2 regions of the Streptomyces sp. NPDC037100 genome follow, and region 1 is predicted to be linked to the other one. Evidence: riboswitches for the same ligand, from Rfam matches in the RefSeq annotation. Region 1 holds a riboswitch; the other holds the start of a gene.

The links. A riboswitch is a leader RNA that binds a small molecule or an ion and turns the genes downstream of it on or off. The one in region 1 is predicted to bind thiamine pyrophosphate.
Region 2: linked by a shared signal. The riboswitch ahead of thiO (glycine oxidase ThiO) and the one ahead of ACZ7EG_RS29320 (thiamine ABC transporter substrate-binding protein) in region 1 are both predicted to bind thiamine pyrophosphate.

What each region holds. Positions count from the first base shown of each region.
Region 1 covers NZ_JBVJSX010000010.1:144,597-147,994, forward strand. The annotation lists gene ACZ7EG_RS29315 (ABC transporter permease) at 1-1,053, opposite strand, end outside; gene ACZ7EG_RS29320 (thiamine ABC transporter substrate-binding protein) at 1,092-2,132, opposite strand; TPP riboswitch at 2,257-2,363, opposite strand; gene rlmN (dual-specificity RNA methyltransferase RlmN) at 2,388-3,398, opposite strand, start outside.
Region 2 covers NZ_JBVJSX010000007.1:43,428-46,825, forward strand. The annotation lists gene ACZ7EG_RS23230 (thiazole synthase) at 1-525, opposite strand, end outside; gene thiS (sulfur carrier protein ThiS) at 528-728, opposite strand; gene thiO (glycine oxidase ThiO) at 725-1,897, opposite strand; TPP riboswitch at 1,895-2,006, opposite strand; gene ACZ7EG_RS23245 (avidin-fold protein) at 2,059-2,409, shown strand; gene ACZ7EG_RS23250 (NAD(P)/FAD-dependent oxidoreductase) at 2,442-3,398, shown strand, end outside.

The DNA.
Region 1 (3,398 bases):
GACCGCGGCGAGACCGCCGATCGCCACCGCGATGAGCGTGGCGGCGACGGCGTACGACAGGGAGTTGCCGATCGCCTCGATCGGCGGGACCAGGAACACTCCGCTGTCTCCGCTGGTCAGCGCCCGGTAGTAGCCGAAGTCCGGCGCGCCCAGGGACCGCTGCACCAGCACGGCGAGCGGCAGCACGAGCAGGACGGCGACGGTGACGAGCACTCCGCCGAGCAGCGCCCACTCCCCCGCGCCGCGCGGCCGGCGGGCGGTCACCGCGGCGTCCACCAGCCGCAGCGTGGTCTCCCGCCGCCGCACGGTCCAGGCGTGGACCGCGAGGATCGCGCCCACCGCGACGAACTGGATGAGGGTCAGCACGGCCGCCGTGGACAGGTCGAAGATCTCCGAGGTCTGCCGGTAGATCTCCACCTCCAGAGTGGAGAAGGTGGGCCCGCCGAGGACCTGCACCACCCCGAAGGAGGTGAAGGTGAACAGGAAGACCATCAGCGCGGCGGCGGCCACGGCCGGGGCGAGCGCGGGCAGCGTGACCTGCCGCCAGGCCTTCGACGGCGACGCCCCGAGCATGCGCGCGGCCTCTTCCTGCCGCGGGTCGAGCTGCGCCCAGAGCCCGCCGACGGTCCTGACGACGACCGCGTAGTTGAAGAAGACGTGCGCGAGCAGGATCGCCCACACGGTGGTGTCCAGCCGTACGCCCCACAGCTCGTCGAGCAGCCCGCCCCGCCCGACGAGCGCCAGGAACGCCGTACCGACGACGACCGTCGGCAGCACGAACGGCACGGTCACGACCGCCCGCAGGACCTGCTTGCCCGGGAAGTCGAAGCGGGCGAAGACGTACGCGCCGGGAAGAGCGACGAGCAACGTGAGCGCGGTGGAGACCACTGCCTGCCAGGTGGTGAACCACAGCACGTGCCGGACGTCGGACTGCGCCAGCACCTCCCCGATCCGTCCGAGGTGCCAGGTCCCGTCGGTCTTGAGGCCGCGCGCGACGATCGCGGCGACGGGGTAGGCGAAGAAGACCGCGAAGAACGCGACGGGCGCGGCCAGCAGACCGAACCGCGCCGCCGCGCCCCGCGTCCGGGCGGCTACTTCAGTACGAGTGAGGTCCACGACTTGACCCACTGGTCACGGTGGTCGGCGATCTTCGCCGGGTCCATGGTCTCCGGGTCCTTCGCCTGCGGCCCGTACTTCACGAACTCCGGCGGCACCTGGGCGCCCTCGCGCACCGGGTAGACGAACATGTTGAGCGGCATGTCGTCCTGGAACGGCTTGCTGACGAGGAATTCGAGGAAGGCCTTGCCGCCCTTGGTGTTCTTCGCGTTGCTGAGCAGCCCGGCGTACTCGACCTGCCGGAAGCAGGTGCCCTCGGCGACCCCGGTCGGGGCGGCGGTGGGCTTCGGCTTGGCGTACAGCACCTCCGCGGGCGGCGAGGAGGCGTACGACACGACGAGCGGCCGGTCGCCCTTGGCCTTCTTGCCGCTGCTGGAGCCGGAGAACTCCTCGTTGTAGGCCTGCTCCCAGCCGTCGACGACCTTCACGCCGTTGGCCTTGAGCTTCTTCCAGTAGCCCTCCCAGCCGTCATCGCCGTACTTCGCGGCGGTGCCGAGCAGGAAACCGAGACCGGGCGAGGAGGCGGAGGCGTTCTCGGTCACCAGCAGGTTCTTGTACTGGGGCTTGACCAGGTCGTCGAAGCTCTTCGGCGGCTCCAGCTCGTGGTCGGCGAAGTACTTCTTGTCGTAGTTGACGCAGATGTCGCCGGTGTCGATGGGCGTGACCCGGTGCTGGTCCTGGTCGACGCGGTACTCGGCCTTGATCGTGTCGGAGCCCTTCGGCTCGTACGACTGGAACAGCCCGTTGTCGAGCGCCCGCGAGAGCAGCGTGTTGTCGACGCCGAAGAAGACGTCGCCCTGCGGGTTGTCCTTGGTCAGGATGGCCTTGTTCACGGCCTGCCCGGCGTCGCCGTCCTTGAGGACCCTGACCTTGTAGCCGGACTGCTTCTCGAAGGCCGCGATGACGTCCTCGGACGCGGCCCACGAGTCGTGGCTGACCAGCGTCACGGTCTTGGAGTCGCCGGACCCCTGCCCGCCGCCGGACGACTCCCCGCACGCGGCGAGCGTGCCGGCCATGCCGAGCCCGACGACCGCCGCCGTCAGCCGCTTGATGTTGTTACCCACTGGATTCCTCCTGGAGTGACCAGGAGAAGACGCGGCCCCGCCCGGGACTTCCGTGGTCCCGGGCGGGGCGCAACAGCTCGAGTGATGACCGATCTCCCTACCCAGAATGACCTGGGCCAGGTTCGGAGGGTCTGCGGCCCTGTGCCGCACTCTCAGCGCTGTGGCGCTCCCCTGTCGGAATATGCAGATGTTCTTACGGCGGTCAGACTACCGTTCGGTGGCCGCGAGCTGACCACACGCCCCGTCGATCTCCTGACCACGGGTGTCCCGGATCGTCACCGGCACACCATGGGCCGCGATGGCCTCCACGAAGGCCTTCTCGTCCTCGGGCCGCGAGGCGGTCCACTTCGACCCGGGCGTCGGGTTCAGCGGGATCAGGTTCACGTGCACGGGCTTGCCCTTGAGCAGCCGCCCGAGCCGGTCACCCCGCCACGCCTGGTCGTTGATGTCCCGGATCAGCGCGTACTCGATGGACAGCCGGCGCCCGGACTTGGCGCTGTACTCGAAGCCGGCGTCCAGCACCTCGCGGACCTTCCAGCGCGTGTTCACGGGCACGAGGGTGTCGCGCAGTTCGTCGTCGGGCGCGTGCAGCGAGATGGCGAGGCGGCACTTGAAGCCCTCGTCGGAGAACCGGTGGATGGCGGGGACGAGGCCGACGGTGGAGACGGTGATACCGCGCTGCGAGAGCCCCACGCCGTCGGGCTCGGGGTCGGTGAGCCGCCGGATGGAGCCGATGACCCGGTTGTAGTTGGCGAGGGGCTCGCCCATGCCCATGAAGACGATGTTGCTGAGCCGCGCAGGGCCGCCGGGAACCTCCCCGTCCCTCAGGGCCCGCATGCCGTCCACGATCTGGTGCACGATCTCGGCGGTGGACAGATTCCGGTCCAGCCCGGCCTGCCCGGTAGCACAGAACGGGCAATTCATCCCGCACCCGGCCTGCGAACTGATGCACATGGTCACCCGGTCCGGGTAGCGCATCAGCACGGACTCGACGAGCGTCCCGTCGAACAGCCGCCACAGGGTCTTGCGGGTGGTGCCCTGGTCGGTCGACAGATGCCGCACGACGGTCATCAGCTCGGGCAGCAGGGCTTCCTGGAGCCGCCCCCGGGCGCCGACCGGGATGTCGGTCCACTGCTCCGGATCGTGCGCGTACCGCGCGAAGTAGTGCTGCGAGAGCTGCTTGGCACGAAACGGCTTCTCCCCGACCGCGGCAACGGC
Region 2 (3,398 bases), on a different contig from region 1:
CTCGACGATCAGCTGGAAGTTGTGCGGGTTGCGGATGCCGAGCCCGGAGCCGATCGGCGAGCCGAGCGGCATGATCGCCGCACAGCCCACGTCCTCCAGCTTCCGCGCGAGCACCGGATCGTCGTTGGTGTACGGCAGCACCGTGAACCCGTCGTCGACCAGGGTCTCGGCCGCCTCCAGCGTCTCGACCGGGTCCGGCAGCAGCGTGCGCTCGTCGGCGATGACCTCCAGCTTGATCAGGTCCGTGCCGAGGGCCTCGCGTGCCAGGCGGGCCGTGAGGACGGCCTCGCCGGCCGTGAAGCAGCCCGCCGTGTTCGGCAGCACCCGGATGCCGAGCTTGTCGAGGACGGACAGCACCGAGCCGTGCACCGAGGCGTTCACCCGGCGCATCGCGACGGTCGTCAGCTCCGTCCCGGACGCGACCAGCGACCGCTCCAGCACGTCGAGGCTGGGCGCCCCGCCCGTGCCCATGATCAGACGGGACGTGAAGGACGTACCACCGAGGACGAACGGATCGTCGGCCATGGTCAGCCTCCCTGGACGGCGGTGAGGACTTCCACGCGGTCTCCCTCGGACAGGGGCGTGGAGGGCCACTGGGTGCGCGGGACGACGGTTTCGTTGAGGGCGGCGGCCACGCCCGAGGGCGAGGCCGTGAGCGACCTCACGACGGTGTCCAGAGCCGTGCCGGGCCCGACGTCCCGGGGCTCGCCGTTGACGGAGATGTTCATGCGGGCTGCTCCGTGAGTGCGGTGGCGGGGCTGAAGCGTTTCGGGGTGAAGGGACGGGCCTCCTCGGGGAGTTCGCCCGTCGCCAGGACGTGCGCCAGGGCGTCGCCGGTCACCGGTGTGAGCAGGACGCCGTTGCGGTAGTGCCCGGTGGCCAGCAGCAGCCCCTCCAGACCGGTGGGTCCGAGCAGCGGCGCGTTGTCGGGGGAGCCGGGCCGCAGCCCGGCCCTGGTCTCGGTGAGCGGCAGCTCGGTGATGCCCGGGACCAGCTCGTGCGCGTCCCGCAGCAGCTCGTACACGCCGCCCGCGGTCACGGTGGTGTCCCAGCCCAGCTCCTCGCTGGTGGCCCCGACGACCAGTTCGCCGCTCGCGCGCGGCACCAGGTAGACGTGGCTGCCGCGCACGACCGCGCGCACGGTCCGGTTCAGGAACGGCCCGTGCCGCTGCGGCATGGTCAGCCGCAGGACCTGGCCCTTCACGGGCCGCACAGGAGGCAGTACGTCCGCCGGGACGCCGGCGAGCCGCCCGCTGAGACTGCCCCCGGCGAGCACCACCTGCCCGGCGGCCGCCCCGGTCCCGTCCGCCAGAACGGCACCGGCGGCCCGGTCCCGGACGACGGTCAGCCGCTCCGCCCACGCCCGGTGGAAGACCACGCCCGCCCGCTCGCACGCGGCGAGAAGCGCCCCGGCCAGCCGCCGGGGATCGATCTGGTGATCACCGTCGACCCGCAGCCCCCCGCGCACGCCCGGCGCGAGCATCGGCTCCAGGCGCCGGCACTCGCGCCCCGACAGCCACTGCGACTCCAGCCCCGACTGCTGTTGCAGGGCGTGCAGTTCGCGCAGATGGGCCCGGTCGTCGGCGTCCAGGGCCACGGCGAGCGTGCCGCAGCGGCGGTAGCCGAGGTCCCGGCCGGTCAGCTCGGTGAGCTCGGCGGCGAAGTCCGGGTAGCGCCTGGCGGAGGCGAGGTTCAGGCCGAGCAGGGTCTGCTCGCCGTAGTGCAGTTCCGTGACGGCGGCCAGCATGCCGGCGGCCACCTGCGCGGCTCCGCCGCCCGGCTCGGGGTCCACGACGGCCGTGGTGAGGCCCCGTTGCGCGGCCCGCCAGGCCGTGACCAGGCCGATGATCCCGCCCCCGATGACCAGGACGTCTGACGATGTGGACGTAGGCGTCATGGGCGTCCAGCCCCTCCCTTCGCCGGCATGACCCGGATCAGGTTCGTACGGTCGGAGGCCGCCAGCCTCCCTCTCAGCCCGGTGCGTCCGGGCTCCCGCGAGTGCTTTACGTTGGCCACCCTAGCCCGACGCCCTGTCCCGCAGTAAGGGAGCCTCAGCCCATGGCCCGATCCCTCGACGGTCTCGTCCTCGCCCCGGTCGCCGACCAGGCACCGGGCCAGGTGGGCACCCGCACCCGGTTCACGTACCACGAGCGGGAGGGCGAGATCTGGGCCGAGTACACGGGCGGCGACGTCGTACGCGGGCACCTCGTGGGTACCCGGGAAGGTGACCGGCTGGACTTCCGGTACGTCCAGCTCAAGCGGGACGGGACCACCTCCTCGGGGCACTGCGTATCGGCGGTCGTGGAGCTGCCCGACGGGCGGGTGCGGCTGGAGGAGACCTGGGAGTGGGAGTCCCAGCGGGGCAACGGCACGAGCGTTGTGGAGCAGGTCACGGCGCATGAGCACTGACTGACAGAACGTCAGGTGTCTATGGTGATCAGGTGAGCGAGCAGACGCAGGAACCAGGTCCGTCCGCGCCGCGGCGCGTCGTCGTGGCGGGTGCGGGCATGGCCGGGGTGCAGACCGCCGTCGCCCTGCGCGAGCAGGGCTTCACCGGTGACGTGATCCTCATCGGCGCCGAGCCCCACCAGCCCTACGACCGGCCCCCGCTGTCCAAGGCCGTTCTGCTCGGCAAGTCCGAGGGCTCCGCCTTCGACGTCGACTTCGAGGCTCTCGGCATCGAACTGCGGCTCGGCTGCGAGGTGCTGGGCCTGCGCCCCGCCGACCACGAGCTGGACACCGAGGACGGACCCGTGCCGTACGACGTCCTCGTCGTCGCGACCGGCGCGGAACCCGTCCGGCTGCCCGGCACCGAGGGCGTGCCCGGTGTGCATCTGCTGCGCACCCTGGACGACGCCGAGCGGCTGCGGCCGGTGCTGGCCCGCCAGCACGACATCGTGGTCGTCGGCGCGGGCTGGATCGGCGCGGAGTTCGCCACCGCCGCGCGCGAGGCGGGCTGCGCGGTGACCGTCGTCGAGGCCGCCGAACGCCCGCTCGCCGGGGCGCTGCCCGCCGAGGTCGCCGCCCCGATGGCCGGCTGGTACGCCGCCGCGGGCGCGGTCCTGCGCACGCACGCGCGCGTGGAGCGCGTCGAACCCGGTGTCGTCGTCCTCGACGACGGCTCGCGGCTGCCCGCGGGCGCGGTCGTCGTCGGCATCGGCGCCCGCCCCGCGACGGCCTGGCTGGCCGCTTCCCCGATCGAGCTGGGCCCCCACGGCGAGATCGTGGCCGACGAGCATCTGCGCACGACCGAGCCGGATGTGTACGCGGTCGGCGACTGCGCCTCCTTCCCCTCGGGGCGCTACGGCGAGCGCCTGCTCATCCACCACTGGGACAACGCCCTCCAGGGCCCGCGCACGGTCGCCGTGAACATCCTCGGCACGGCCAGGGGGGAGACC